Regions from separate parts of the Tessaracoccus palaemonis genome, predicted to be linked through region 1. Evidence: riboswitches for the same ligand, from Rfam matches in the RefSeq annotation. Region 1 holds a riboswitch; each other region holds the start of a gene.
What was found. Region 1 has a riboswitch for cobalamin ahead of KDB89_RS03740 (hypothetical protein). Riboswitches for the same ligand answer to the same signal wherever they lie in the genome.

Region 2: it holds a riboswitch for cobalamin, as region 1 does, so the genes downstream of both, KDB89_RS05840 (energy-coupling factor ABC transporter permease) here and KDB89_RS03740 (hypothetical protein) in region 1, are expected to answer to the same signal.
Region 3: it holds a riboswitch for cobalamin, as region 1 does, so the genes downstream of both, cobI (precorrin-2 C(20)-methyltransferase) here and KDB89_RS03740 (hypothetical protein) in region 1, are expected to answer to the same signal.

What each region holds. Positions count from the first base shown of each region.
Region 1 is NZ_CP079216.1:841,750-851,548, reverse strand. Features, by position in the region: gene KDB89_RS03750 (lytic transglycosylase domain-containing protein) at 1-676, shown strand, start outside; gene KDB89_RS03745 (hypothetical protein) at 697-1,305, shown strand; cobalamin riboswitch at 1,352-1,478, shown strand; gene KDB89_RS03740 (hypothetical protein) at 1,550-2,236, shown strand; gene KDB89_RS03735 (CbiQ family ECF transporter T component) at 2,242-3,399, shown strand; gene KDB89_RS03730 (ABC transporter ATP-binding protein) at 3,396-5,018, shown strand; gene KDB89_RS03725 (ECF transporter S component) at 5,015-5,791, shown strand; gene KDB89_RS03720 (class I SAM-dependent methyltransferase) at 5,783-6,874, opposite strand; gene KDB89_RS03715 (ABC transporter ATP-binding protein) at 6,901-8,634, opposite strand; gene KDB89_RS03710 (ABC transporter permease) at 8,647-9,621, opposite strand; gene KDB89_RS03705 (ABC transporter permease) at 9,632-9,799, opposite strand, start outside.
Region 2 is NZ_CP079216.1:1,297,131-1,306,929, forward strand. Features, by position in the region: gene cobJ (precorrin-3B C(17)-methyltransferase) at 1-925, shown strand, start outside; gene KDB89_RS05830 (CbiX/SirB N-terminal domain-containing protein) at 922-2,163, shown strand; gene KDB89_RS05835 (precorrin-8X methylmutase) at 2,171-2,824, opposite strand; cobalamin riboswitch at 2,873-3,016, shown strand; gene KDB89_RS05840 (energy-coupling factor ABC transporter permease) at 3,053-3,739, shown strand; gene KDB89_RS05845 (energy-coupling factor ABC transporter substrate-binding protein) at 3,732-4,085, shown strand; gene cbiQ (cobalt ECF transporter T component CbiQ) at 4,075-4,839, shown strand; gene KDB89_RS05855 (energy-coupling factor ABC transporter ATP-binding protein) at 4,836-5,654, shown strand; gene cbiT (precorrin-6Y C5,15-methyltransferase (decarboxylating) subunit CbiT) at 5,644-6,234, opposite strand; gene cobO (cob(I)yrinic acid a,c-diamide adenosyltransferase) at 6,261-6,860, shown strand; gene cobBC (bifunctional hydrogenobyrinic acid a,c-diamide synthase/histidinol phosphate aminotransferase CobBC) at 6,854-9,217, shown strand; gene cobA (uroporphyrinogen-III C-methyltransferase) at 9,202-9,799, shown strand, end outside.
Region 3 is NZ_CP079216.1:1,285,336-1,295,134, reverse strand. Features, by position in the region: gene cobM (precorrin-4 C(11)-methyltransferase) at 1-297, opposite strand, end outside; gene cobI (precorrin-2 C(20)-methyltransferase) at 294-1,058, opposite strand; cobalamin riboswitch at 1,089-1,221, opposite strand; gene KDB89_RS05810 (cobyric acid synthase) at 1,245-2,687, opposite strand; gene KDB89_RS05805 (cobalamin biosynthesis protein) at 2,684-3,628, opposite strand; gene KDB89_RS05800 (immunoglobulin domain-containing protein) at 3,734-5,128, shown strand; gene KDB89_RS05795 (hypothetical protein) at 5,237-7,012, shown strand; gene KDB89_RS05790 (histidine phosphatase family protein) at 7,005-7,562, opposite strand; gene KDB89_RS05785 (thioredoxin family protein) at 7,653-8,084, shown strand; gene KDB89_RS05780 (DUF4395 domain-containing protein) at 8,081-8,527, shown strand; gene KDB89_RS05775 (AlbA family DNA-binding domain-containing protein) at 8,552-9,412, shown strand; gene KDB89_RS05770 (DedA family protein) at 9,472-9,799, shown strand, end outside.

The sequences.
Region 1 (9,799 bases):
CGAGCCGGCGCCAACAGCCCAGCCGCCCGGCCCCACCGCCTCGCCGACGGCCCAGGGCACCTGGCGGGCGAGCGAGCCCGGTTCCGCCGCGGCGGCTCCCGTCGGCGTCTCCACCCGCGCGGATGCCGCCTGGGTGGCCTCGACCGCGGTGGCAACGGGCATTCCGGCCAGAGCGATGGCCGCCTACGCGGGGGCGACCCTCGAGGTGCAGGCGCAGTACCCGGCCTGCGGGCTCGACTGGGCGACCCTGGCCGGCATCGGCTGGGTCGAGTCCCACCACGGCACCTATCAGGGCGGCGCGATCGGCGACGACGGCGCGCAGACGCCGCCGCTGATCGGCATCGCGCTGGACGGCACATCCACCCTCACCGTCCGTGACACGGACGAGGGCAGGCTGGACGCAGACACCGTCTGGGACCGCGCCGTCGGCCCGATGCAGTTCATCCCCTCGACCTGGGCCGACCACGGCTCCGACGGCAACGGCGACGGCGTCGCGGACCCGCAGAACATCGACGACGCCGCACTGTCGGCAGGGCGCTACCTGTGCGCCGGCGGCGTCGACCTGACCAACCCGTCCGACTGGATGGGGGCGGTGGCCTCCTACAATCCCAGCGTCTCCTACAACAACCTGGTGGCCGCCGCGACCGACGGCTACCGGGTGTCCGCCGCGTCCTGATGCCAGAATCGAGCCCCGCCATGCGCCTGCGTCCCCTGTTCGCCGCCCTGCTCCTCTGCCTCGTCCTCCTGCCGACGCGCGCCGCTGCGGATGGGACCGCCACGACCATCGACGAGTGCCTCGCGGCGGGCGACGTGTGGCTGCTGGTCATCGACGACGCCGACACGACGCGGGCGAACCAGTGCGTCGGCACCCCCGAGTCCGGCGAGGCGGCGCTGGCCGCCGGCGGGATGGCCATCGGCTACGGCAAGGGAATCCTCATCTGCACCCTCGACGGTTACCCGGACCGGTGCCCGTCCGCCTCCTCCGGCGACTACTGGACCTACTTCCACGCCGACGCCAGCGGCGGCTGGGACTACTCGGACAGCGGGGCGCAGGGCTACCGGCCACCGGCCGGCTCCGTCGAGGGCTGGTGCTACACCGGCGGCGACGCGAGGCGGTGCGAGCTGCCCTCCCTCGACGAGGTCCGGCAGCTGCCCGTCACCGCCAACGCCGCCGTCGCGCTCCCTTCCGGCACCCCCTGGGCCCTGATCGGCACCGCGGCCGGCCTCGCGGCGGTAGTGGTCGTCCTGGTGCTGCTCGCCCGCCGCCGCAGCTCCGGCCCCTCCGGCGCCCTCGGCGGCCGCTGACGAGGAAAAATGCACCGCGCGTTTCGGCACAGCGCATGTCCGGCGCACTAGGCTGACGGATGCCCGCTGACCGCGGGCGCGGCCCGAGAGGGAAGTCCGGTGCGAATCCGGCGCTGACCCGCAACCGTGAGGCGAGAGCCGAGCCGGGAACCTGCGGAGGCCGGACACTGAACTGTTGCGTCGAGGAATGCGCGGCGTCCGGTCCCACCGGATTCGTTCCTCGCGTGGCGCGAAGGAGCTCCGAATGACCCGACGACTCGTGGTCGCGCTGCTGGGCGCGCTCGCCATGACCCTCTCCCTGCTCACGGCGCCGCAGGCCGCCCACGCCGACGGCGAGTCCAACGCAGTCGGCGAGTGCCTGTCCTCCGACCAGGTCTGGCTGCTGATCGTCGACGAGGACGGCACCGTCATCGCCAACGAGTGCGTCGGCACCCCGGCCACCGGCATCGCGGCCATCGAGACCGCCGGGGTGGCCATCGGCTACGACGCCAGCAACTTCGTCTGCACGCTCGGCGGCCACCCGTCCGAGTGCCCGGCCTCCTTCAACGGCCAGTACTGGAACTACTGGCAGGGGGCCGCGGGCGCCGAGTACGCCTACGCCCAGGCCGGCCCTGCAGAGACCGTCCCGGCCGGCGGCACCATCGAGGCCTGGTGCTACAACAAGGCCGACGAGGAGAGCTGCACTCCCCCGACGCTGAAGATCGTCCAGGACGGCACCGAGGTCGCACCCGCGGCCGGGGCAACCGCCCAGGACCTGCCCGTCACCGGAGCCGAGGCCACGCAGGGCAAGGAGGCCGAGGAAGAGACCCCCGAGGACTCGGGCACGATGGGCTGGATCGTCGTGGGCATCGCGGTGGTCGCCGTCGGCGCCGGGCTGATCGCCTGGCAGGTCGGGCGTCGGAAGAAGACCGGCCCGCTCGGCGGCCGCTGAGCCGTATGCCCCGCCTGCTGCCCCGGGTCGCCCCCGCAGAGGCCGCCCCTCCCGTCGCCGACGAGCGGCGGGAGGGGCGCTTCGTGCACCCGTGGGCCTGGTGGGGCTGGGCGCTGAGCGCCAGCGCGGCCGTCAGCCTGACGACCAACCCGCTGGTCATCGCCTGCCTCGCCGCCGCAGTCGTCGTGGTGGTGCTGCGCCGCCGCCCCGACACCCCGTGGGCCAGGTCGCTGAAGATCTACCTGATGATCGGCGCGTTCATCGTCGGCATGCGCCTGTTCTTCCAGATCGTCATCGGCGGCGTGCGCTCCGGACCGGTCCTGTTCACGCTGCCGTCGGTGCAGCTGCCCGCCTGGGCGGCGGGCATCACGCTGGGCGGCCCAGTCACCGTCGACGGCCTCGCGTTCGCCTTCTTCGACGCGCTGCGGCTGGCCGTCATGCTGCTGTGCGTCGGCGCCGCGAACTCGCTCGCGAACCCGCGCACCGCGCTCAAGTCCGTCCCCGCCGCGCTGCGCGACATCTCCACCGCCGTCGTGATCGCGCTCGGCCTGATCCCCCAGCTCATCGCGTCGGTCCACCGCGTCCGGCGCGGCCAGCGGCTCCGCGGCGGCAGGCGGCGCGGGCTGGCCGCCGTCCCCGGCACGCTGATCCCCGTGATCGAGGACAGCGTCGAGGGGTCGCTGCTGCTCGCCAGCTCCATGGAGGCCCGCGGCTACGGCCGCACCCGCCGCGCCGACGAGCCGCGTCGCGGCACCTGGCAGCTGATCGTGGCGCTCCTGCTGATCGTGGGCGGCATCTACGCCCTGCTCGGCGTGCCGACGACCGCGGCCGCCGCGCTGGGTCTCAGCCCCGCGACGCTCATCGCGCTCGCCCTGCTGCTGGTGGGCCTCGCGCTGACCGTCTGGGGGATGCGCGTGGCCGGGCGACAGCTCGGCGTCACCGTCTACCGCCCCGCCCCGTGGGGCGCCCCCGAGTTCCTGACTCTGGGCTGCGGCGTCGCGGCCCTTGTCATCTTCCTGTGGCTGTCCTCCACGCAGGGCGCCGCCCTCAGCCCCTCCACCAGCCCGCTGACGTGGCCGACGCTGCCCCCGGCCGCCGTGCTGGCCGCCGCCGTGCTCGTCGTGCCCGGCTTCGCGACCCCCGACCCGAAGGTCCCCGCATGATCGAGTTCGAGAATCTCACCATCACGCAGCCCGAGGCGACGCGCCCCGTCCTGGCCGGCGTGACGGGCCGCATCCGCGAATCCGACCTGTGTGTGCTGGTCGGCCGGACGGGCACCGGCAAGTCGACGCTGCTCGGCACCGTCAACTCGCTCGTGCCGCACGCGAGCGGGGCCACCATGGGCGGCCGGGTGCTGATCGACGGCCGCGACATCACCGGCGTGCGCCCCCGCGAGCTCGCCGACCTCGTGGGCTACGTCGGACAGAACCCGCTGGCCGGGTTCGTGACCGACACCGTCGAGGACGAGGTCGCCTACGGCATGGAGCAGCTGGGTCTCGCGCCGTCGGTCATGCGCAAGCGCGTCGAGGAGACCCTCGACCTGATGGGCATCGCGGAGCTGCGGCGCCGCGCGCTCGTCGAGCTGTCCGGCGGCCAGCAGCAGCGCGTCGCCATCGCCTCCGTGCTCGCCGCGCAGCCGCGCGTCCTGCTGCTCGACGAGCCCACCTCGGCGCTCGACCCGACCGCGGCGCAGGACGTGCTGGCGGCCATCACCACGCTCGTCTACGACGTCGGCCTCACCGTCGTGCTGGCCGAGCACCGGCTCGAGCGCGTCATGCACCACGCCGACTCGGCGATCTGGCTGCCCGGCGACGGCAGCGCGGTGTTCGGCAGCACGGCCGAGGTCTTCGGCGTCTCCGATGTCACGCCGCCGCTCGCCGAGCTGTCCCGCGTGCTCGGCTGGCCGAGCGTCGCCACCAGCGTCCGCGACGCCCGCCGGAAGGTCGCCGACGACGGGCCGCACGTCCGGCTGCCCGACCTGCCGGAGGGCAATGTCTCCTGGAGCGGCGAGGGGCTGCGCACCGTCGCGCGGGCGAAGCTGGAGGTCCGCTACGGGCAGCTGCGCGCCGTCGGCGTCGACCTCGAGCTGCACGCGCAGACGGTCGTCGCGCTGATGGGGCGCAACGGGTCCGGCAAGTCGTCGCTCATGTGGGCGCTGCAGGGAGCCGTGGCAAGCACCGGGACCCTCGACATCGACGGCTCCGACCCGCGCGTCGTCGACGACGCGCACGCCCGGCACCTGGTGAGCCTCGTCCCGCAGACCCCGTCGGACCTGCTGTACCTGCCGAGCGTCGACGAGGAGCTGGCCCAGGCGGACAAGGAGTCGGACGTGGAGGCGGGCACCACGCGCGCCATCCTGAGCCGGCTCGGGGCCGACCTGCCCGGCGACCGGAACCCTCGGGACCTGTCGGAGGGGCAGCGGCTTGCGCTGGTGCTGGCGATCCAGCTCGCCGCCCGGCCGGCGGTCATCTGCCTCGACGAGCCGACCCGCGGCCTCGACTACACGATGAAGGCGGAGCTCTCGCACATCGTCCGGCAGCTCGCAGACGAGGGCGCGTGCGTGCTCATCTCGACGCACGACGTGGAGTTCACCGCCCAGGCCACCGACCGGTGCGTCGTGCTGGCCGACGGCGACGTCGTCGCGGACGGCCCGACCCGCACGGTGTGCTGCGCCTCCCCCGGATTCTCCCCGCAGGTGGCGAAGGTCTTCCACCCCCACGACGTGCTCACGGTCGCCGAGGTGGCGCTGGCGCTCGCCGAGCAGGGGGCGAGGGCGTCATGAGCCGCCGCGTCGACCTCACGTCGGCCGCGATGCTGACGCTCGTCGCCGTCGCGTCGCTGCTCGCGTTCACGTGGCCGCTGATCGTCACCCCGACGGCGAGCCTCGACGGCAACTCGCAGTCACCGTTCGTGTTCGCGATCATCCTCCCGGTGGTGATCGGGATCATGGTCACGCAGCTCACGCGCGGCACCATCGGCGTCAAGGCGCTCGCGATGCTGGGCGTGCTGTCCGCGCTGGGGGCCCTCGCCCGGCCGCTCGGGGCCGGCACCGCCGGCATCGAGTTCGTGTTCGTGCCGCTGCTGCTGGGCGGAAGGGTGTTCGGCGCGACGTTCGGGTTCCTGCTCGGCTGCACCACCATGTTCACCTCCGCCCTGCTGACGGGCGGCGTCGGGCCCTGGCTGCCATTCCAGATGCTGGCCTTCGCCTTCACGGGCATGTTCGCCGGCCTGCTCCCCCGGGTCAGGGGATGGGCGGAGATCGCCGTGCTGTGCGTGTACGCGTTCGTCGCGAGCTTCCTGTACGGCATGCTCGTCGACCTGTCGTTCTGGCCCTTCAACCTCGGGCTCGGCACGCAGGTGAGCTACGTGGCGGGGGCGCCGCTGCTGGAGAATCTGCACCGCTTCCTCGTCTGGAGCCTCGCGACCTCCCTCGGCTGGAACCTGGGACGTGCGTTCACCACCATCATCACGCTGGTGCTGATCGGGGACCCGCTGCTGCGGATCCTGCGACGCACCAACCGCGTCGGCCGCTACGAGGAGGACGCGTCAACGTAGCCGCTCGGCGACGATCGCCCGCGCCCCGTCGAGCGTGCGGGCAAGGATCAGCGTCGCTGCCCCCGGGCCCTTGGGTTTCAAGCTCGCCCTGAGCTGCGCGGGGTCGACATCGAGGCCGCGCTTCTTGATCTCCAACGTCCCGATGCGGCGCTCGCGCACCCATGTCCTCAGCACACGCACGTCGTAGTCGAGGACCTCGCGCACGCCGAAACATGTCGCATACGGCGTGGCGATGGGACGGTCGGCGCCCAGGTAGGCGGTGTGCGCGTCGAGCAGCCAGAGATCTGCCTCCGGCGCGATCTCGGCGAGCAGCCCGGCCCGGATCACGGCGCCGTCCGGCTCGAGGAGGAACTCCCCGACGGGGCGCACATCCAGCGTCCGGGGTACGGCGGGGGTCGTCAGCTCGACGCCGGCCGGGAGTACGACGGCGCGGGTGCCGGCCCCGACGGCGTTCCAGAGGCAGGCCTCGACCGTGTCTCCGCTCTCGCTGACCCAGCAGGCCTCGACGCCACCCGGGATGAGCTCCCTCGGCACACCCGGCCCCAGCTTGACGGCCACGAACCGGTCGGAGGCCAGCTGCGCGGTCACGAACTCCCACGGCGGGGTGAAGTCGGCGACGTTCCAGGTCCGGCCGCGGCCGGTCCGGCGGGCGGGGTCCAGGAACACGGCAGCACCCGCGGGCACCTCGGCGTCCTCGGCGTACCCGACGCGCACATCGCCGCCGCCGACCAACGAGAGGTTGTGACGGGCGATCTCTGCCGTGGCCTCGTCCGCCTCGACGCCGACGACCCGCAGCCCGGCCGCCGCGAAGGCCATGGCGTCCGCCCCGATCCCGCAGCCGAGGTCCCACACCTCGGTGACCCCGGCCGCGGCGAGGCGGGCGGCCCGCCAGCGGGCGACGGGGGTGCGGGTGGCCTGCTCGAGTCCCGCCCGGGTGAACAGCATGTCGGCGGCCCGCTCCAGCTTCGCCGCCCCCTGGCGCCTGAGCGACACCTGCGACAGGGCCCAGGCGACATCGTCGGCCGGGAACGAGCGACGGAGCCGCTCCCCCGCCGCCAGCGACGTGGGATCCGGCTCCGTCATGGCCGCCGAGAGGGCGGCGGTTCGGCTCAGTTGAGCTCTCGCGTGTCCAGCTCGACGACCTGGTCGCCCAGCTCCTTGAGCAGCGCGTGGCGCTCGAGGCGCCGCTGCTTCTGTTCGATCGGGTTGGGCACGGGGGCGGCTGCCAGGAGGCGCTTGGTGTACTCCTCCTGAGGCCGCATCAGCACGTCCTCGCGGGTTCCCGCCTCGACGATCTTGCCGTACTGCATCACGACGACGCGGTGCGCCAGCGAGTCGATGACCGCCAGGTCGTGCGAGATGAACAGGCAGGCGAAGCCGAAGTGGCGCTGCAGCTCGGTGAACATCGCCAGCACCGAGGCCTGCACCGACACGTCGAGGGCCGAGGTCGGCTCGTCGGCGATCAGCAGGTCGGGCTGCAGGGCGAGCGCGCGGGCGATGGAGACGCGCTGGCGCTGGCCGCCGGACAGCTCGTGAGGGTAGCGGTTGTAGGCGCTGCGGGGCAGCTGGACGGCCTCGAGGAGCTCGTGGACCTTCTTCTCGCGCTCCTTGGCCGTGCCGATGCCGTGCACCGAGAGCGGCTCGGAGATCACGTCGCCGATCGGGAAGCGCGGGTTCAGCGAGGCCGCGGGGTCCTGGAAGATGACGCCGACGCGCTTACGCAGCGACTTGAGCTGACTGCCGCGCATGCTGAGCAGGTCCTCGCCGAGCACCTGCACCTCGCCGGACTCGGACGGGATCAGGCCGAGCAGGGCGCGGCCGATGGTGGACTTGCCCGAGCCGGACTCGCCGACCAGGCCGACGATCTCGCCGCGGCGCACGTCGAAGCTCACGTCGTCGACGGCCCGAAACGGCTTCTTGCCGGAGCGCTTGTACTCGACCACGAGATTCTTGACGGTGAGCGCCTCCTCGGCCTCCTCCGCGACCTCGTGGGGAGCGGCGCCGAACTGCCCATGTCCGTCGCCCAGGTGGGGCACGGCCGCGAGCAGCTTCTGCGTGTACGGGTGCTGCGGGTTGAGCAGGACCTCCTGCACCGGGCCGCGCTCGACGATGTTGCCCTTGAACATCACGGCGACGTTGTCGGCCATGTCGGCGACGACGCCCATGTTGTGCGTGATGAGCAGGATGCCGGTGTTCAGCTTGTCCTTGAGCGAGCGCAGCAGGTCGAGGATGTCGGCCTGCACGGTCACGTCGAGGGCGGTGGTCGGCTCGTCGGCGATGCTGACCTCAGGGTCACACGTCAGCGCCATTGCGATCACGACGCGCTGGCGCATGCCGCCGGACAGCTCGTGCGGGTACTGCTTGACGCGGCGCTCGGGGGCGGGGATGCCGACAGCCGCCAGCAACTCGATGGCACGCTGCCAGGCCTCGCGTCCAAAGGCCACGCCGTGGACCTCCATCGACTCGGTCAGCTGCTCGCCGATCCGGATGACGGGGTTCAGCGCGGTCATGGGCTCCTGGAACACCATGGCGACACGGCGGCCGCGGATGGCGCGCAGCGCCGGTCCGGACAGCTCCCCGATGACGTCGTCGCCGACGACAGTGCGGCCCTCGATGTGCGCGGTCTTCGGCAGCAGGCCGAGCGCGGTGGTGGCGGTCACGGACTTGCCGGACCCGGACTCACCCACCAGTGCCATGACCTCGCCGGGCTCGACCTTCAGGGAGAGGCCCTTGACGGCGTGCACGGTGCCGAACTCGGTCTTGAACTTCACGTCCAGGTTGTCGAACTCCAGGACGGGGTGCTCTCCCGTGAAGACCTTCTGATCAGTGTTTGCTTCAGTCATTTCTGAGCCACCTCAGTCCATCTGCTGACGGGGATCGAACGCGTCGCGCATGCCGTCACCGATGAAGTTGACGCACAGCGAGATCACGAGGATGAACATGCCCGGGATCCAGAAGAGCCATGGGCGGGTCGTCAGCGCGTTCTGGAAGTCGGAGACGAGCAGACCCAGCGAGGTGTCGGGGGCCTTCACGCCGAACCCCAGGTACGACAGGGCCGTCTCGGTCAGGATCGCCGACGAGATCAGCAACGTGGCGTTGACGACGATGGTGCCGAGCGCGTTCGGGAGGATGTGCCGCACGATGATCCGCGGCGACGGGGTGCCGAGCGCGCGGGCCGCCATCACGAACTCCCGCTCCCGCAGCGAAAGGACCTCGCCGCGGACCAGGCGCGCCAGCCCCGTCCAGGACACCAGCGCCAGGACGAGGGCGAGCATCACGATGTTGCCGTCGGACATCCGGCCGAGAACGGCCGCGAGCACCAGCGTCGGGATGATGATGAACAGGTCGGTCGTGCGCATCAGGAACGCCTCGACGAAGCCGCGGTAGTAACCGGCGATGGCGCCGATCGCGGTGCCGATGAAGGTCGCGAGAAGACCGACGGTGAAGGCGATCAGCAGCGACTGCTGCGCGCCGCGCATCACCAGTGCGAAGTAGTCCTTGCCGATGGTGTCCTGGCCGAAGGGGTGTTCGCCGAGCGACGGCGGCCAGAACTGGATGGTCGGCTTGGCCTCGTTGACGATCGGATACGTGTCGGTGAAGGTCTTGCCCCACCAGCCCGGGATGGGCCCCCAGCCGATCGACGTGATGGCCAGCAGAATGATGAAGACCAGCAGGACCAGCGAGATCATCGCAGCCTTGTGGCGCACGAAGCGGCGCAGCACCAGCTGCCCCTGCGAGTACGACCTGGTCGTGGTGGACTCGACGTCGTCCTCGATGGAGAACTTCGTGTCGGGCTCGACGCTCGGGAGCGTGTTGTTCGGATCACTCATGACGGGGCTCCTATCGCGCGATCCGCGGGTCGAGGAAGGCGTAGGCGATATCCGCCAGCAGGTTCATCAGAACCGCAGCGGTGCCGGTGACCAGGTAGAAGGCCATGACGGGGTTCGGGTCGACGGCGGCGAGTCCCGTCTTGAACAGGTTGCCCATGCCCTGCCAGCCGAACACGGT
Region 2 (9,799 bases), 460 kb from region 1:
GCCCACCCCGAGCGACGCCCCGCTGAAGGCCGTCGGCACGCCGTCGGTCGCGGAGGCCTCCGTGCTCGCCCGCGGAGCCGACCTGATCGTGCCCAAGCAGAAGAACGCCGAGGCCACCTGCGCCGTCGGCCGCATCCCGGCCCGCGGGAAGCTGAGCGTCGTCGGCCTCGGCCCCGGCGCCCGCGACCTGCTCACCCCGCGCGCGGTGGAGGCGCTCAGGTCGTCGACCCTGATCGTCGGCTACGGCCCCTACGTCAAGCAGATCCGCGACCTCGCCCGCCCCGGCACCACCGTCTTTGCGTCCAAGATGGGTACCGAGGAGGAGCGCACCGCCCGGGCCATCGACGCCGCCCGCGCCGGCGAGCACGTGTCGCTCGTCTGTGGCGGGGACCCGGCCATCTACGCCATGGCCAGCCCCGTCCTGGAGCAGGGCACCGACGGCATCGACGTCGACATCGTTCCCGGCGTCACCGCGAGCCTGGCGGCCTCGGCCATCCTCGGCGCGGCGCTCGGCCACGACAACGCGACCATCTCGCTGTCGGACCTGCACACGCCCTGGGACAGCATCGAGCGCCGGCTGCACGGCGCCGCGGTCGGCGACTTCGTCGTCGCGCTGTACAACCCCCGCAGCAAGAAGCGCACGGCGCACCTGCCGCGGGCGCTGGAGATCCTCGGCGCTCACCGGAAGCCGTCGACGCCCATCGCCGTCGTCCAGCAGGCCTGCCGGCCCCGCCAGAAGGTCATCATGAGCACGCTGGGCGAGTTCCGCCCCGAATGGGTCGACATGAACTCCATCGTCATCGTCGGCTCCAGCACCACCCGCTACGTCACCTCCGGCGGCGGCGAGCAGCGCATGGTGACCCCGCGCGACTACCAGTGGATGCCGCACACCGCGGAGACCGACCTCGAGGAGAAGACCCGATGAGCACGCCCCTGATCATCGCCGCGCACGGTACGCGCGACGCCGACGGCGAGCAGACCTGCCGCCGGTTCGTCGAGCGCGTCGCCCGCGCCCTGCCCGACGTCAAGGTGGGCCTCGGCTTCGTGGAGCTGAACCAGCCCGGCATCCCGCAGGCGCTCACCGACATCGTCGACGGCGAGGCCGAGCGCCGCGCCGTCGTGGTTCCGCTGATGCTCGGCACCGGCGCGCACGTCCGCCGCGACATCCCGGGCTTCATCGCCGAGGCGCTCGAGGAGGTACCCACGGCGCGCATCGACTACGCCGCGCATCTCGGCGCCGACCCGCGCCTGGTCGACGCCGTCAACCAGCGGATCGACGCCGCGATGGGGGACTGGCAGCGCGACGAGACGTGCCTGGTGTTCGTCGGCCGCGGCGCCGTCGTGGCCGACGCGAACGCCGACCATGTCCGGCTGGCCCGCATGCACTTCGAGGCGGGCGGCTGGGCCGACGTGCAGGAGTGCTTCATCCAGGTCACCCGCCCCAGCCTTCCCGAGGGCCTCGACCGCGCGTACGCCGCCGGGCACCGGCAGCTGCTCGTGATGGGCCACTGGATCTTCCCCGGCCGGCTGCGCACCTGGACCTTCGAGCAGGCCGAGGCCTGGGCCGCGGCGCACCCCGACGCCCGGGTCCGCGTGGCCGAGGTCATCGGGGACTGCGACGAGCTCGCCGAGGTCGTGATCGACCGGTACCGCGAGGCGATGCCGGAGGCGGCCGCGGAGGGGTCGCCCGCCTACGTCGCGGGGCTGCTGCTGACCGGCCGCCGCGTCGTCGTGGTCGGCGGCGGCGTCGTGTCCACCCGCCGCGTGCCGAAGCTGCTCGCGGCCGGGGCGCGGGTCACGCTCGTCTCCCCGACGGCCACTGGGGCGCTGGCGGCCCTCGCGGCCGCGGGGGACATCGCGTGGGAGCGCCGTGAGTTCGCGGAGGGCGACCTTGAGGGCGCCTGGTACGTGCTGGCCGACACCGACGATCCGGGCGTCAACGCCCGCGTCGTGGCCGAGGCGGAGCGGCGCCACACCTTCTGCGTGCGCGCCGACGACGCGGTGCAGGGCACCGCGTACACGGCCGCGTCGCGGGGCGTCGGGCACCTGACGGTGGCGGTCGTCGGCGACCGCAACCCGCGTCGCTCCCGGCACGTGCTCGAGGCCATCGTGGGCTCCGAGGACGTGCGGCAGGCGATCGCGGAGCCCGTCGGGCGGTCCTGAGAGTCCCTCAGTCCTGCCGGGAGGTGTTGGTCAGCTCGTCGGTGCTCGCGATGGCGTTGACCGCGGCGACCGTCATGGCGCTGCCGCCACGGCGACCGCGCACGACGAGGTACTCGAGGGCGAGCGGGGACCCGATCAGGGCCTCCTTCGACTCGGCGGCGCCCACGAAGCCGACGGGGATGCCGATCACCGCGGCCGGTCGGGCGCCGGTCTCGGCGACGACCTCCAGCAGCCGGAACAGCGCCGTCGGGGCGTTGCCGATGGCGACGACGGCCCCGTCGAGCCGGGGGGCCCACGCGTCGACGGCGGCCATGGTCTTGGTGATGCCGCGGTAGGCGGCGTCGCGGGCGATCGCCTCGTCCTTGATGTGGCAGATGACCTCGTTGCGCGCCGGCAGCCGCGACGAGATGATGCCGGTCGCCACCATCGAGGAGTCGCACAGGATGGGGGCCCCGGCTCGGAGGGCGGCGTTGGCCGCCGCGACGACGCCTGGGGTGAAGGCGACGTCGTCGGCGATCGAGGGGTCGCCGGCGGCGTGCACCATGCGCACGACGGCGCGGCTCACGTCGGCGGGGAAGCGGGTCAGATCGGTCTCGGCGCGGATGATCCGGAAGGACTCCTCGTAGATCTCGGAGCCGGTGCGCAGGTAGGGGTTCGACACGTGCGCCACCCTAGAACACGCTTAACCCACCCCGCCTTGCGGGCCGCATTACGACGTGCTGTAGTTGGTTCCACAACCACAGAATCGTTCGGAAGAGACGCCAGGAACCCGGGGATGATCCGGGACGGTCGCGCCACTGTGAGCCGCCCCACGGGGCGGAAGTCAGGAACTGGCCTTCTCCGAGCCTTGACCGCCGGGACGCGTAATCCCGGACAAAGGAGTTCGGCGATGCATATCGCTGAGGGATTCCTCCCTCCCCTCGAATGCGCGGTGTGGTACGCCGCGTCTGCCCCCTTCGTCGTGCACGGCGCCCGCGCCGTGATCCGCAAGGCCAAGGAATCGCCGGAGAACAAGCTGCTGCTCGCGGCCGCCGGCGCCTTCACCTTCGTCCTGTCCGCCATCAAGCTCCCGTCCGTGACCGGCTCGTCGTCGCACCCGACGGGCACCGGAGCCGGAGCCGTGCTCTTCGGGCCTCCCGTGATGGCCTTCCTCGGCACCATCGTCCTGCTGTTCCAGGCGCTGCTGCTGGCGCACGGCGGCATCACCACGCTGGGCGCCAACGTGTTCTCCATGGCGATCGCCGGCCCGTGGGCGGGCTACGCGTGCTGGAAGCTCGTGAAGAAGTTCGGCGGCCCCATGTGGCTGGGTGTCTTCCTCGCGTTCTTCTTCGCCGACCTGGTCACCTACGTCGTCACCAGCTTCCAGCTGGCCATCGCGTACCCGGACGAGGTCACCGGACTCCTCGGGGCCGCGGCCAAGTTCCTGGGCATCTTCGCCGTCACGCAGATCCCGCTGGCCGTCGCTGAGGGAGTCCTCGGCATCCTGCTCTTCGGATTCTTCGCGCGTGTCGCGCCCGACCAGATGATCCGCCTGGGCGTCATGCCCCAGACCGAGAAGGCGGCCGCTCATGTTTAAGCGCAAGGACTGGTTCATCGGCCTGGCCCTGCTGGCCGTGATCGTCGTCATCTTCGTGTTCAGTTTCGCGATGGCCCCGCAGCCCGCCGAAGGCGAGGAAGGGTTCGTCGGGACCGACTCCGTCGTCACCGAGGTGCTGGAGGAGCACGGCGTCGAGCCGTGGTTCAGCCCGATCTGGGAGCCCGGCTCCGGCGAGATCGAGTCCGGCCTCTTCGCCATCCAGGCCGCCCTCGGCGCCGGCATCGTCGGCTTCGTGCTGGGCAACTTCCGCGGTCGCGCCGTCAAGGCGAAGGAGCTGCAGGAGGCCCCGCAGCCCGAGGCTGCCCCCGCGGGCGATGAGCAGTAACCACGAGTCAGCGATCGACGATGCCGCCTGGGCCAGCCCCTGGCGGCGTCGTCGCGTCGGCGAGAAGGTCGCCCTCAGCGTCGCGCTCATCCTGACCGCGCTGCTGACCGACCCGTGGCCGGGCTGCGCCCTGGTCGCCGCCATCTCCCTGGTCCTCATCCTCGGCTCCGCCCGGATAAGCCCGGCGCTGCTCGCCACCGTGATGGCCGCCCCGCTCGCGTTCCTGCTCGTCGGGGCGCTGCCGGTCGCCGTGCACATCGGGGCCGACGGCTGGGGGATCGGGCCCCTGCGGGTCAGCGCCACCGGCCTGGCGACGGCCCTCGGCCTGCTGGCTCACGGCATCGCCGGCACGCTCGCCGTCATGGTGCTGGCCACCACCACGCCCATGGTCGACCTGCTCACCTGGATGCGCGCGCTGCACGTGCCGGACACGCTGCTGGAGATCGCCTCGCTGACCTACCGCATGCTGTTCGTGCTGCTCGGCACCACCTGGGCCGTGCACCAGGCCCAGCGGGCCAGGCTGGGCGACGACGCCTCCTGGCGGCGCCGCATGCACACCGCCGCCGGAACCACCGGCAGCATCATGCTGCGGAGCTGGCAGCGGGCCGTCCGGCTGCAGGAGGGGCTCGAGGGCCGTGGCTTCGAGGATGCGCTCGTCACGCTCAGCCCCCGCCGGGAACGCTCCTGGGCCTTCATCGCCATGACCCTGGCCGTCGTCTCGGCCGTGTGGGTCGCCACGTGGGCGGCGGCATGACCGCCCTGCTCAGCGCCTCGGCGCTCGTCGCCGGCTTCCACGGCCGACCCCCGGTGCTCGACGGCGCGACCGTCGAGATCCACGAGGGGCGGCGCGTCGCGCTGCTCGGCGCGAACGGGTCCGGGAAGACCACCCTGCTCAGGTCCCTGTCGGGGGCGCTGAGGCCGCACGCGGGCGAGATCCGCGCCGACGGTCAGCCCGTCGGCCACCACCGCGACGACCTGCGCCGTCACCGCCGCTTCTGCCAGCTGGTCCTGCAGGACCCCGACGACCAGCTGTTCTCCGCCGACGTCCGCCAGGACGTCTCCTTCGGTCCGCTCAACCTCGGGCTCAGCGACGACGAGGCCGCGGCCCGCGTCGATGAGGCGCTGGAGCTGCTGTCCGTCACGCACCTGGCCGAGCGCCCGACGCACCAGCTCAGCTACGGCGAACGCAAGCGCGTCGCGATCGCGGGGGCCGTGGCGATGCGGCCGCGCGTGCTGCTGCTCGACGAGCCGACGGCCGGCCTGGACCCCGCGGGCGTCGAGGAGCTGATGTCGACCCTCGCGGGGCTCAGCGTCACGGTCGTGCTGGCCACGCACGACGTCGACCTCGCTCTCAGCTGGGCCGACGAGGTCGCGGTGGTGCACGACCACACCGTCCGTCAGGGGTCGCCGCTGCTGCTGGCCGACGCTTCCCTCCTCGCGGCGGCGCGCCTGCGCAGCCCGTGGCAGCTCGAGCTGTGCCGCCGCCTCGGCCTGCCGACGTCGCCGCTGCCCCGCACGGTGGACGACATCGTCGCGTCCGTGAGGGAGGTGGCGCGTGCTACTCCTTGACCAGCGCCCACTGGATGACGGTGCGGGCCGGGGTCCAGCCGCGCAGGCCGCCGAGCGGTGCCGCCGTCTCCACCTGGATGCGGCTGAGTTCGCCGCCCCAGCGCTCCTGTGCGGCCACGGCCAGCGTCTCGGCCTCGATCGTCACGCCGTGCAGCACCAGGCGCCCGCCCTCGGGCAGGGCGGCGTGCGCGATCTCCAGCACCCTCATGGAGCCACCCCCGCCGACGAACACCGCATGCGGGGCGGGCAGCTCGCGCAGCACCTCCTCGGCGTCGCCCTCGGCCAGCGTGAACGCGCCGGGCGCGGTGAGCCGGTCGGCGTTGGCCAGTGCGCGCTCGGCGCGCTCGGCGCGGCGCTCGATCCCGATGGCGCGCGCGCCGTCCGCACCCCGGCACCATTCGACGCTGATCGAACCGGCGCCGGTGCCGACGTCCCACAGCAGCTGGCCCGGCAGGGGGCGCAGGTGGGCGAGGGCGCTGGCGCGCACCACGCGCTTGGTGATGAGCCCGTCGTGGGCGAAAGCGTCGTCGGGCAGCCCGGGGGCGGAGCCGAACAGGGCCTGGTCGCGGTCGATGATCACGATGCGATCCTAACCACGGAGGACCGATGACCAGAGGAACGACCCCCGTCGTCCCCGATGACGGCCTGACGACCGCCGAGCGTCGCCGCCGCCCCGTCGTGCTCGTCAACACCGGCGACGGCAAGGGCAAGACCTCGGCCGCCATGGGCGTGGCGATGCGCGGCTGGGCCCAGGGCTGGGATGTGGGCGTCTACCAGTTCGTGAAGTCGGCGACCTGGCGCACGGGGGAGCGCGACGCGCTGACCCGGCTCGGCGGGCTCTCCGGCGCCGTCACGTGGGAGCAGATGGGCACCGGCTGGTCCTGGACCCGCCGGGGCGACGGGCAGCAGGTGGAGGCGCGGGAGGCCGCGGTCGAGGGCTGGGAGTACATCCGCGAGGGCCTCGCGGAGCAGCGCCACCGCCTCTGGATCCTCGACGAGTTCACCTACCCGATGGATTGGGGCTGGATCGACGCCGACGAGGTGGCCGAGGCGCTCCGGGCCAGGCCGGGCACGCAGCACGTCGTGATCACCGGCAGGCGCTGCCCGCAGGCCATCGTCGACGTCGCCGACCTCGTCACCGAGATGCGCAAGATCAAGCACCCCTTCGACAACGGGCAGCGCGGGCAGGCGGGCATCGAATGGTGAGCATCCCCCGCGTCGTCATCGCCGCGCCGGCCTCCGGCCACGGCAAGACCACCGTCGCGACCGGCGTGATGGCGGCGCTCGCGTCGCGCGGCACCCGCGTCGCACCGTTCAAGGTCGGGCCCGACTACATCGACCCCGGCTACCACACGCTCGCCGCCGGCCGCCCCGGCCGCAACCTCGACCCGTTCCTCTGCGGCGAGGAACTCATCGCGCCCCTGTTCGAACACGGCTCCGCGGACGCCGACATCGCGATCGTCGAGGGCGTGATGGGGCTGTTCGACGGGCAGCTCGGGACCGGCGGGTTCGCCAGCACGGCCCACGTCGCCCGCCTCATCGACGCACCTGTCCTGCTGGTGGTCGATGCCCGCCACACGTCCCGCAGCGTCGGCGCACTCGTGCTCGGCATGGCCTCCTTCGACCCCACGATCCGCATCGCCGGCGTGGTGCTGAACCAGGTCGGCAGCCCGCGCCACGAGGCCGAGATCCGCGACTCGCTGGCGCCGCTCGGCATCCCCGTCCTCGGGGTGCTGCCCCGCAAACTCGACATCGAGGCGCCCTCGCGCCACCTCGGCCTCGTGCCCGCCGCCGAGCGCGACGATGCCGGCATCCAGGCGATGGGGGCCGTCGTCGCCGAGCACCTCGACCTCGACGCGCTGCGACGGATCGCCGGGACGGCCGGCCCGCTGGAGGCGACGCCCTGGGACCCGGCCGCCGTCGTCTCCCCGCCGTCGGACCGCCGCCCGGTCGTCGCAGTCGCCGGTGGTCGCGCCTTCACGTTCCGCTACCCCGAGACGGACGAGCTCCTCCGGGCCGCCGGCTGCCTCCCCGTCACCTTCGACCCCATGACCGACACCGCCCTGCCCGAGGGCGCCGCCGGACTGTGGATCGGCGGTGGATTCCCCGAGATGCACGCCACGGACCTGGCCGGCAACGCCTCGCTGCGCGAGGCTGTGCGCGAAGCGGTCGCCGACGGCATGCCGACCGTCGCCGAGTGCGCCGGCCTGCTGTACCTCTGCCGCGAGCTCGACGGCCACCCGATGGTCGGGGCGCTCCCGCACACCTCGGCCATGACCGCACGACTGACCATGGGCTACCGCTCGGCCACGACGGGACGCGACACGCTGCTCGGCCGGGTCGGCGAGACGGTGACGGGCCACGAGTTCCACCGGACCCACTGCGACGCGGGCGACCCGCCGGCGTGGCTGCTCGACGGCCGCCCCGACGGCGTCGCCTCCGCCACCCTGCACGCCTCCTACCTCCACACCCACTGGGCCGGAGCTCCGCAGCTCGCGCAGCGCTTCGCCGACGCCGTGCACGGGTACGCCCAACGACCGGCGCCCGACCTGCTCCACCACGGCGACCGCGACACCGCCCCGGGCCTGGTGGACCTCGCCGTCAACGTCCGCCAGCCGAGCACGCCCGCCTGGCTCGTCGAGGCCATCGTCCGCGACGCCGACTGGGCCGCCTACCCCGACCCTGCCCCGGCGCGGGCGGCGATCGCCCGCCACCACGGCGTCGACGAGGCCATGGTGCTGCCCGTGGCCGGCGCCGCCGAGGCCTTCACGCTCGTCGCCCGGGCGCTTCCCGGCACCTCGCTCGTGGTGCATCCCCAGTTCACCGAGCCGGAGGCCGCGCTGCTCGCCGCCGGGCGGACCCCCGCCCGCCACGTGCTGGCCGCGGCCGACGGGTTCCGCCTCGACCCCGCCCGCGTGCCGGCCGCCGACCTGATCGTCGTCGGCAACCCCACCAACCCGACCGGCGTGCTGCACCGTCGCGGCGACCTGCTCGCGCTCGACGCCGGCGTTCTGGTCGTCGACGAGGCCTTCGGCGACACGATCCCCGGAGAGCCCGAGACGCTCATCGCGCCCGACATGGCCGGCCGCCTCGTGCTCCGCTCGCTCACCAAGACCTGGGCGCTCGCCGGGCTGCGCGTCGGCTACGTCGTCGGCGACCCGGCGCTCATCACCCGGCTCGCGGCCCAGCAGGCCCCGTGGTCCGTCTCCACGCCCGCGGTCGCCGCGACCGTCGCGTGTCTGGCCGACGAACGCAGGCGCGACGCGGACCGGTTGGCCCGCGAGGGTGCCGCCGCCCGCGCCGACCTGGTCGCCCGTCTGACGGACATCGGCCTGCGCCCCGTGCCCGGAGTGGCGCCCTTCGTGCTCGTCGACACGGCCGCGATCGCCCCCGGCTCGCTCCGGGAGCCGCTGGCCCGACGCGGGTTCGCGGTCAGGCGCGGGGAGACCTTCCCCGGGCTCGGGCCGACCTGGCTACGGTTGGCGGCACGGGACGCATCCACCCACGCGGGGCTGACAGCCGCCCTGCTCGACATCAAGGAAGACGCATGCAACGAGAACTGATCCCCGGCGAGGTCGTGCTGGTGGGAGGCGGTCCCGGCGACCCCGACCTGCTCACGGTCGCCGGACTGCGGGCCGTGCAGCAGGCCGACGTGCTCGTGCACGACCGGCTCGGCCCGCTCGAGGTCCTCGACCAGGCGCCCGAGGGCGCGGAGCGGGTCAACGTTGGCAAGATCCCGCGCGGCGCCTTCACCCCCCAGGAGCGGATCAACGAGATCCTCATCGACCGGGCCCGCAAGGGGCTGAAGGTCGTCCGCCTCAAGGGCGGCGACTCCTTCGTGTTCGGCCGCGGCGGCGAGGAGTGGCAGGCCTGCGTCGAGGCCGGCGTGCCCGTGCGGGTCATCCCCGGCGTCACCTCCGCGGTCTCGGTGCCGGCGCTGGCCGGCATCCCGGTCACGCACCGCTCGCTGTCGCAGGGCTTCACCGTCGTCAGCGGCCACGTGCCGCCGGACGACCCCCGCTCCACCATCGCGTGGGACGCGCTGGCCAAGGGCCACACGACGCTCGTGCTGCTGATGGCCGTCAAGAACCTCGGCGCCATCGCGACCCGCCTGCAGGACGCGGGCATGCCCGCCGACACGCCGG
Region 3 (9,799 bases), 440 kb from region 1:
CATCTCGTACTGCTCTCCGGTGGCGCCGTAGATGGACGGGTCGCCGGTGTGCACCCGGGCGACGGTCAGGCCCTCCTCTGCGGCGCGCCGGTAGTGGACGGCGGTGTCCTCCAGCGCCTCGCTGGCGGAGTCGACGACCAGCGCGTCGGGGCGGGCGCCGGCCACGATGCCGGGGTGGACGAGGCTGGAGGCCCAGATGACGATGTCCGCCTGCGCGATGGCGCGGGCGCCGCGCACCGTGATGAGGTCGTCGGCGCCGGGGCCGGCTCCCACGAAGATGACCTTGCCGCGCTTCACAGCCTGCCTCCTGTCTCCTGACCGTCCCGCCTCGCGGGGACGATCACCGTGCTGAAATACCCGACCTTCCGGTCGGCCTCGAGCCTGTCGAGGCCGAACAGCTCCTGCTGCTCCAGGCCGACGTTGATGCCGACGACGGCGTCGCGGCCGCGCTCCCTGAGCTGGCCCGCGACCTCGGGCATCCGCCGTCCGCCCTTGTAGGCGACGACGGTGTCGACGGTGTCGAGGACCCGCCCGAGCACGTCGAGCCCGGCGGTGACGGGCACCAGCGCCAGGGTCTCGGTGCCCTCGACCAGGGGGGTGCGGGACTCGGCGGCCAGCGCCTGCATGGCGGTGATGCCCGGCACGACCTCGATGGCGAGGTCCTCGACGCGGTCGGCGACGTAGGCGGCCAGGTACGAGAAGGTCGAGTAGACGCTGGGATCGCCGACGGTGGCGAAGGCGACGGTGCGGGCGCCACGCGCGTACGCGGCGAGCGCGGCGTCGGCGGAGGTCTGCCAGGCCTCGCGGCGACGGTCGGTGACGCCGCTGCGGTCGGCCATGCTGAACGGCACGCGGACGACCGCGTGCGCGACCTCCGGAGCCGCCGAGACGACGATCTGCTCCGCGCGGCCGGGGCCGTCTCCCGAGACCTCAGTAGCGGGCACCAGGATGGCGTCGGCGGCGCACAGCGCCGAGATGGCCTTGACGGTGATGAGGTCCGGGTCGCCCGGGCCGACGCCGATGCCGATGAGGCGCGGGCGCATGTGCGTGAGCGGCATGTGTGCCAGCCTTCCTGGGTCTCTCGCCCTCAGTGATGGCGCATGCGGGCGAGTGCCTGACTCCCGCGCTCGCGCGCGGTCACAGTGGCGGGACCGTCCCGGACTCACACCGGGTTCCTCGGCACCTCATGCTGGTGTTGGGGCCAGTCTGGCACTGGCCCGCGGGTCACGCCCAGCCGGGGTCTCTCAACGGGCGAGCCCGAGCAGGGCGTCGACGTCGATCCGCGCCTCGATGGCGTCCGCGGTCGTGTCGATCATCGTCTCGCGCAGCCCGGCGAAGCCCACCCCGGCCTCCCGGGGGGTCCAGTCGCGGCCCGCCTCACGGGCGGCGGCGACGAGCCAGGCGCGGCGGAAGTCGTCGCACTCGAAGGCCCCGTGCCACATGGTCCCCCAGACGGTGCCCCCGTGCACCCCGCCGAGGAAGTCCTCGTGGCCGGGGTCGATCACGGGCCGCCCGTGGTGGATGGTGTAGCCGTCCACGGGGATGCCCCGCCAGGAGCCGGACGGCGTGCCGAGCACCTTGTCGGCGTGGAAGACGACGTCGACGGGCAGCGCGCCGAGGCCGTCGGCGATCCCGTCGCCCTCGACGGGGTCGTCGATGGTCCGGGCGAGCATCTGGAACCCGCCGCAGATCCCGAGCACCGGCCGGCCGGCCGCGACCCGGGCCGCGATGACGTCGGCGATGCCGGTCGACCGCAGCCAGGCCAGGTCGCCCAGCGTGGAGCGGGAGCCGGGCAGCACCACGATGTCGGCTCTCTCGACCTCGCGCGGGTCGACGGTGACGACCACGTCGACGCCCGGCTCCTGGGCCAGCGCGTCGACGTCGGTGGCGTTGGAGATGCGCGGCAGCCGGACTGCGGCGACGGTCAGGTCGTCCGGGGTCGTGGCCGCGGCGTCGTGGCGCCAGCGGCCGACCTCGAGGGCGTCCTCCCCGTCGATCCAGACCCCCTCCAGCCAGGGCAGGGTGCCGAAGTCCGCCAGGCCGGTGCGCCGGCTGATCTCCTCGAGGCCGGGCGCGAGGATGGACTCGTCCCCGCGGAACTTGTTGATGATGTAGCCGGCGAGCAGCGCGCGGTCAGCGTCGTCGAGGAGGCCCCAGGTGCCGAAGATGGAGGCGAGCACCCCCCCGCGGTCGATGTCGCCGATGAGCGCGACGGGCAGGTCGAACTGCCGGGCCAGGCCCATGTTCGTGTAGTCCCCGACCCTGAGATTGATCTCCGCCGGCGACCCGGCGCCCTCGCAGATGACGAGCTCATGCTCGCGGGCCAGCTCCTCGTAGGCGGCAAACGCGGCCTCGGCCAGGTGGCGGCGGCCGGTGGTGTACTCGCCGGCCTCGAGCATCCCGTGCGGCTGGCCGCGGAGCACGACGAAGGACCTCCGGTCGGTGCCCGGCTTCAGCAGCACCGGGTTGAGGATCGAGGTGGGCATGACGCCGGCGGCCAGCGCCTGCAGGTACTGCGCCCGGCCGATCTCGGAGCCGTCGGAGCAGACCATCGAGTTGTTGCTCATGTTCTGCGCCTTGAACGGCGCGACGTCGATGCCGCGGCGGCGGGCGACGCGGCACAGGCCGGTCACGAACAGCGACTTGCCGGCGTCCGAGGACGTGCCGGCGATGAGCAGACCGGTCATCTGCGGGCCTTTCCGATGGCGATCAGTGAGGTGGCGACGGCGGCCGTCACGGCGCCGGTGACGAGGGTGACGAGCCGGGATGCCTTCCGCAGCTCGGCCGACCGTGGGCGGGGGCCGTCGCCCAGCAGGGGCCTGGTCTCCTCGCGGCTGAAGTAGACGTTGACGCCGCCCAGCTGGACGCCCAACGCGCCGGCCCAGGCGGACTCGCACCAGCCGCCGTTGGGCGAGGGGTGCCGGTGGGCGTCGCGGCCCATGACGCGCCAGGCCTCGCCCGTCGACCCGCCGACCGCTGGCGCCAGCAGGCAGGCCGTCGCTCCCGTCAGTCGGGCGGGGACGAGGTCCGCGGCGTCGTCGAGCCTGGCTGCGACGGTGCCGAAGTGGCGGTAGCGGTCGTTGCGGTAGCCGATCATGGCGTCGAGCGTGTTGAGGCAGCGGTGCACGACCATGCCGGGGATGCCGGCGACGGCCCCCCAGAGCAGCGACGCGACGGCGGCATCCGCGGTGTTCTCGGCCATGGATTCCGTCGCGGCGCGGGCGACGCCCTCCTCGTCGAGCTGCGCGGGGTCACGCGAGCAGAGGTTGTTCACCCGCGCCCGGGCGCCGTCGAGGTCCTCCGCGTCGAGGCTGTCGGCCATCGCCTCGCCCTCGCGGGCCAGGCTGGTGGCTCCGATCACGCTCCAGGTCACGAGCGCCGTGGCGGCCGCGTGCGCGACCGGGTGCCGGCGGGTGGCCCGTTCCAGCAGGACGGCACCCGCGGCGACGGGCGCGACAACGGCGGCGACGTGCACCGCGCCTGCCCCCGTCGAGTCCCGGTAGGTGTGCTTCTCGACCTTCGCCGCCCAGGTGCCGAACCAGGCGACGGGGTGATGCCGCTTCGGGTCGCCGAGGATCCGGTCGGCCACCACACCCAGCCCGATGCCGACTGCACGGGAGATCAACATAGGCGCGAGGCTAGCACCGGCGCGTCGCGGCGCCCGTGGTGGGCCTCTGCTGCCCCACCCCGGGGCGTAGCGTCGCCGCATCACCTGTCTATCCGGGGGGCGGACATGTTCGACACCACACGGGCGCGGGCGCATCGATGCGTCGCCGCCATCCTGACCGTGGCGCTGGTCACGCTGGCGTCGCTGGTGACGTCCCCGACGGCCTCGGCCGCCGACGTGACCGAGGCCGAGTTCAACGGCTCGGTCTCCACCGCCGATTCCCTCCCCCTCGGCGACACCATGCACGGGACGGGGTACTCGGCGAGTAACCAGTACGACGTGGACACGTTCCGCGTGTTCGTGCCTCAGGGTGGCCGGCTCACACTGGACGTCCGCTTCCCGGCCGGGACGACCGGCGACGCCCTCATGGTCTCGGTCTCCGATGCGTACAGCCGGAACCTGTACACGTTCACGCTCAGTGGCGCGCAGCACGACGGCAGCTGGCTGCGCTCGCAGGCCACCTTCGTCTCCGCCGGGTACTACTTCGTCGCCGTCACGAGCAACGAGTTCTGGACCACCTGGAATCGCGCCTACACCCTCACCCCGACGCTCACCCCCGCGAACCAGGAGGCAGAGCCCAACGGGACGCTGCCCGGCCGGTCCCTCGCCCTCGGTGAGAGGGTGGCTGGCTCGTCGCTGGCCGCCCTGACCGATGAGGACTTCGACTGGTACAGCCTCACCCTGACGTCCAGGACGAGGATCTCCCCGCGACTCACGTTCCAGTCGTCACTCGGCACCGGCGCGGGCTACCAGGTGGGCATCCTCGATTCGACCGGGGCACCCGTGCGGGCGGTGAGCGTCAAGGCGAACCAGAACTCGGGCACCGGCATCCCGGCCGTGGACCTCGGCGCCGGCACCTGGTACCTGCGGCTCGAGGGTCGCGCGGCCTGGGCGACCTGGGGAAAGCCGTACACGCTGAGGGTGCTCGGGCTGCTCACGAAGACGCCCACGCCGTCGATCTCCGGGACCGCCCGGATCGGGAAGACGTTGAAGGCGAAGGCCGGCACCTGGGGCCCCGGCACCGTCACGCTGAAGTACCAGTGGCTCCGCGGAGGCAAGGCCATCACGGGGGCCACGAAGTCCACCTACAAGCTCACGTCCAAAGACAAGGGCGCCAAAGTCAGCGTCAAGGTCACCGGATCCCGCAGCGGCTACGCGACTGTGTCGAAGACCAGCAAGTCGGTCACCGCGCTCTACTCCTTCTCCAAAACCCCGAAGCCGACCATCAGCGGCACCGCGAAAGTCGGGAAGAAGCTCACGGCCAAGGCCGGCACCTGGAGCCCCAAGGCCACCCTCACCTACCGTTGGCTCCGCGACGGGAAGGCCATCTCCGGCGCCACGAAGAAGACCTACACCCTCACCACGAAGGACAAGGGCAAGAAGATCTCCGTCAAGGTGACCGGCAAGAAGAAGTACTACGCCACCGTCGCGAAGACCAGCGCAACCAAGAAGATCAGCTGAGGACGCCCGGGCCGGAATGAGACCGGCTGGTCTCAATAGACCTGCCGCCCATTAGGTTTCTGGCAGGGGGCCATGGGGGACCCCTGTTCTCTGGGGGGATTACTCGACATGCACACCGCTCCGCGCCCGAAACGCCGCCTCGCGACCGGCCTGATCGTCGCCCTGATCGTCGGCCTGCTGCCGATGCTGGCACCGACCACCGCCGCCGCTGCCACCGTCACCGAAACCGAGCCGAACGCCACCCGCGCCACGGCCGACGCGTTCGCCCTGACCGACACCATGAGCGCCTCGTCGCTGAGCACCTCGTCACAGGACATCGACTATTTCGCCGTCGACCTGCCGTCGGCGGGCCGCGTTGCGCTTGACCTCCGGTTCCCGACCGGCCTCGGCGGCGACGCCTACGAGGTCCAGGTGGCCACCTCGGACGGCCACATCCTCTACGACTTCCCCGTGTCCGCGTTGCGCAGCGACGGCAGCTGGCTGCGCTCGAAGGCCACCTACGCTCCCGCCGGCCGGCTCTACCTGCGGGTCTACGGACAGAACACCTGGGAGACGTGGGGCCGGCCGTACACGCTGGCGGTGGGCTTCACCGCCGGCAACGTCGAGACCGAGCCCAACGCCACCAGGACCACCACCGACGTCCTGGCCCTCGGCCAGGCGACCGCCGGGTCCTCGCTGTCGTCCTACAACTACGACGACGACTACTTCGCCGTCGACGTGCCGTCTCCGTCGCGCGTGACGCTCGACCTCAGATTCCCGGCGGGTCTCGGCGGGGACGCGTACGAGGTCACGGTCTACGACTCGTCCGGGAGTTACCTCTACGCGTTCGACGTGACCGCCCTGCGCAGCGACGGCAGCTGGCTGCGTGCCAAGGCGACCTACGCCCCGGCCGGGCGACTCTTCGTGCGCATCCGCGGGAACGAATCCTGGGAGACCTGGGGCCAGCGCTACACCATCCGGGCCGACGTGACGCCCGGCAACGTCGAGACCGAGTCCAACGCCAACTTCTCCACACCCGACGTGCTGACGCTCGGCAAGGCCACCTCCGCGTCGTCCCTGTCCATCTACTCCTACGACTACGACGTCTTCGCCGTCGACCTGGACGCCGCCGCCCGCGTGTCGCTGAAGCTGGCGTTCCCGTCCGGGCTCGGCGCGGGCGACGCATACGAGGTCGACGTCTACAACCCGTCGAAGGCCCGGATCCACTCGTTCGCCCTGACCGGAACCAGGTCCAGCGGGGCCTGGCTGGCCGGCCAGAGCGTCTCCCTTCCTGCGGGCCGCTCCTACGTGCGCGTGTACGGGTCCGAGTCCTGGCCGACGTGGGGCCGCTCCTACCAGCTGAGCGTCACCCGAGCGCTGACGAAGACGCCCACCCCGTCGATCACGGGCACCGCCCGGATCGGGAAGACCCTGAAGGCCAAGCCCGGCACCTGGGGACCAGGCACCGTCACGCTCAAGTACCAGTGGCTCCGCGGCGGCAAGGCCATCTCCGGCGCCACGAAGTCCAGCTACACACTCACGTCGAAGGACAAGGGCGCCAAGATCAGCGTCAAGGTCACCGGATCCCGCAGCGGCTACGCCACCGTGTCGAGGACCAGCTCCTCGGTCACCGCGCTCTACTCCTTCACCAGGACGCCCAAGCCCACCATCAGCGGCACAGCCAAGGTCGGGAAGAAGCTCACAGCCAAGGCCGGCACCTGGAGCCCCAAGGCGACGCTCACCTACCGCTGGCTCCGCAACGGAAAGGCCATCTCCGGCGCCACCAAGAAGACCTACACCCTCACCTCCAAGGACAAGGGAAACAAGATCTCCGTCAAGGTGACCGGCAAGAAAAAGTACTACGCCACCGCAGCGAAGACCAGTTCGACGAAGAAGATCAGCTGAGCTCGAGCGTCTCGACGTGGCCGTTCGGCCACGTCGGGTACGCCTCGAAGTCGACGTCGCGGTGGGACCCGCCGCGCAGCACGGACGCCAGGACGCGCAGGGCGTCGCCGTGGCCGACGAGAGCAAGCTGCGCGTCGGCCGGGTACACGGCGCCCAGCAGCGTGAGCAGCTCGCGCATCCGCACGGCGACGTCGGCCAGCGACTCCCCGTGGCCCCACCGGACCTCGGAGATGTGCGTCCCCTTTGGCACGGCCTGGGGCTCGAGCTCGTCGTAGTGGCGCCCCTCGAGGTCGCCGAGGGCCTGCTCCCGGAGCAGCGGGGTGGGCAGCGGGATGAGGCGGTGCGGTTGCGCCACGATGTCGGCGGTCTGCACGGCGCGGGTCTGGTCGCTGGTGAGGACGGCCGTCAGCGGGACGGTCCGCAGCGCCTCGCGCGCCAGGTCGGCCTGCCGGCGGCCGAGTTCGGTCAGCGGGGGGTGCATGGTCTGCCCCTGGACGCGGTGCTCGACGTTCCAGGTGGACTGGCCGTGACGGACGAGGTGCAGGATCACGGCAACGATCCTAGTGGCCCGTCTATTCCGCGTTCCGCCGGGCGAGATCGGCCTTGGGCCGGCCCGGCCGCGGGTCCTACGGTGACCCTCATGGACACCACCGGGCTGATCATCGTGGCCGCAGTGCTGCTCGTCGCCGCGGCCCTCGGGCTGTGGCGTCGGGCCACGGACGGGCGCGTCCGCGCCGTGAACGGAGGCGCGGCCGGCGCCGCGATCCCCGGGGACGTCGCCGGCGACCTGAGGCTGGTCGTGCAGTTCTCCTCCGAGGTGTGCGCACCCTGCCGCGGGGTCCGGCGCGTCGTGGCGGACGTGGTCGGCGCCCGCGAGGACATCCGCGCCATCGAACTGGATGTGGCCGGGCATCCCGGACTCGCCGAGCGGTTCAACGTGATGCGCACCCCGACGGTGCTCGTGCTCGACGCCGACCGCACCCCACGATTCCGGGCCTCCGGCCCGCTGACCCGCGCAGACCTCTCCGACGCCATCGCCCGGGCCTGCCTCGTCCCGCAGGAGCAGCAGTGACGAACCAGCCCCGCCTCATCGACCCGCGCGGCCCCCGCTTCGGGGCCGTCATCACCACAGTCCTCCTGGCGCTGGCCATCGTGCTCGGCCCCCGCTGGGGAGCCCTGCCGCTGGTCATCACGCTGGCCGCCTTCGCGATGGGCGCCTTCGGCGGGCTCGACCTGCAGCCCTGGGGCATCATCTTCCGCGCCTGGGTCCGGCCCCGGCTCGGCGCGCCGGCGGAACTGGAGGACGAGCGGCCACCCCGGTTCGCGCAGCTGGTCGGCTTCCTGTTCGCCGTCGTCGCGCTGCTGGGCGCGCTGCTCCACGTCGCGCCGCTGTTCTACGCCGCGGCAGGCCTGGCGCTGCTGGCCGCGGCGCTGAACGCGGCCTTCGACTTCTGCCTCGGCTGCGAGATCTGGACGCTGTGGCAGCGCGCCCGCCACCGCGTGACGACCGGCTGAGCACGTCCCACTAAGCTCTACCGCATGCCCAACATGCCCCTGTGGACCGTATCCATCGCGCTCATCCTGATCGTGGTCCTCTCGTGGCTGCTGGGTCGGTTCGCCCGGTTCCTCCTGAAGCGCAGGGCGAAGCTCGCGGCGGCGGCCTCCATGGTCATGTCGATCGTCGGATCGGCGGCAGGGTTCCTGGTGGCCTGGCTGATCCGTCCGAACGCCTCCGTCTGGCAGCCGCTCTCCCTCCTCCTGGCGCTCGCCGGAGCCGTCGTCGCCGTCGCGGCGTATGCGGGCGTCGCCGCCCACTTCCAAACGCCCGTGCGGAAGGGGATCGCCGAGCTGGTGGCGGGTGGCGAGTCCGACCGGGTCGAGTTCAAGTCGACGGCCCGCGTAAACACCCACACGGGCGCGAAGGACGACCGGATGGAACTGGTGATCGCCAAGACCATCTCCGCCTTCCTCAACGCCGACGGCGGCACGCTGATCGTCGGCGTGGACGACGAGGGGACCCCGCTGGGCCTCGACCGCGACCTCGGCACGATGAAGGCCCCCGACCATGACCGGTTCGAGCTGTGGCTGCGCGACCTGCTGAGCACCACCCTCGGCCCCAACGCGGCGGCCTCCGTCCGGGTGGCGTTCCACGAGCTGCCCGACGGCGAGGGCGTGCCGCGGGCCGTGTGCCAGATCACCGCCGAGGCGTCGCCGCGGCCGGTCTACCTGAAGCCGAACAAGAACTCCGCGCCCGAGCTGTGGGTCCGCACCGGCAACTCCACCCGGCAGCTCGCCGTCGACTCGGCGACCGAGTACGTGATGCACCGCTGGCCGCTCTCGGTCGGCTCGGGGCTGGCCGCCCAGTTCCGCGCGGCGGTGCGCTTCTCCGAGGCGAACTGAGCCGAAGTCCCGGGGCCCGGGCTTGCTAAAGTTAGGCTGACCTAATCGAGGAGCGCGAAGTGTTCGACCCCACCACCTGGGAGGCGCCGTATGCCGTCGTCCTCGCAGCGCTCTTCGTGATCGTCTTCTGCCGCACGAACGCCACCTACTGGGTCGGCAGGGCCATGGCCTCCGGGGCCGAGCACACCCGCGCGCGGCGCATCCTGTCGTCGCCGGCCTACCGCAAGGGTGCGGGCTGGCTGAACCGCTGGGGGGCACCCGCGATCTCGGTGTCGTTCCTCACCGTCGGCTTCCAGACGATGATCAACCTCGCGGCAGGGGTCACCCGCATGCCGCTGCGCCGCTACATCCCGGCCACGATCGTCGGGTCCATCATGTGGGCCTTCG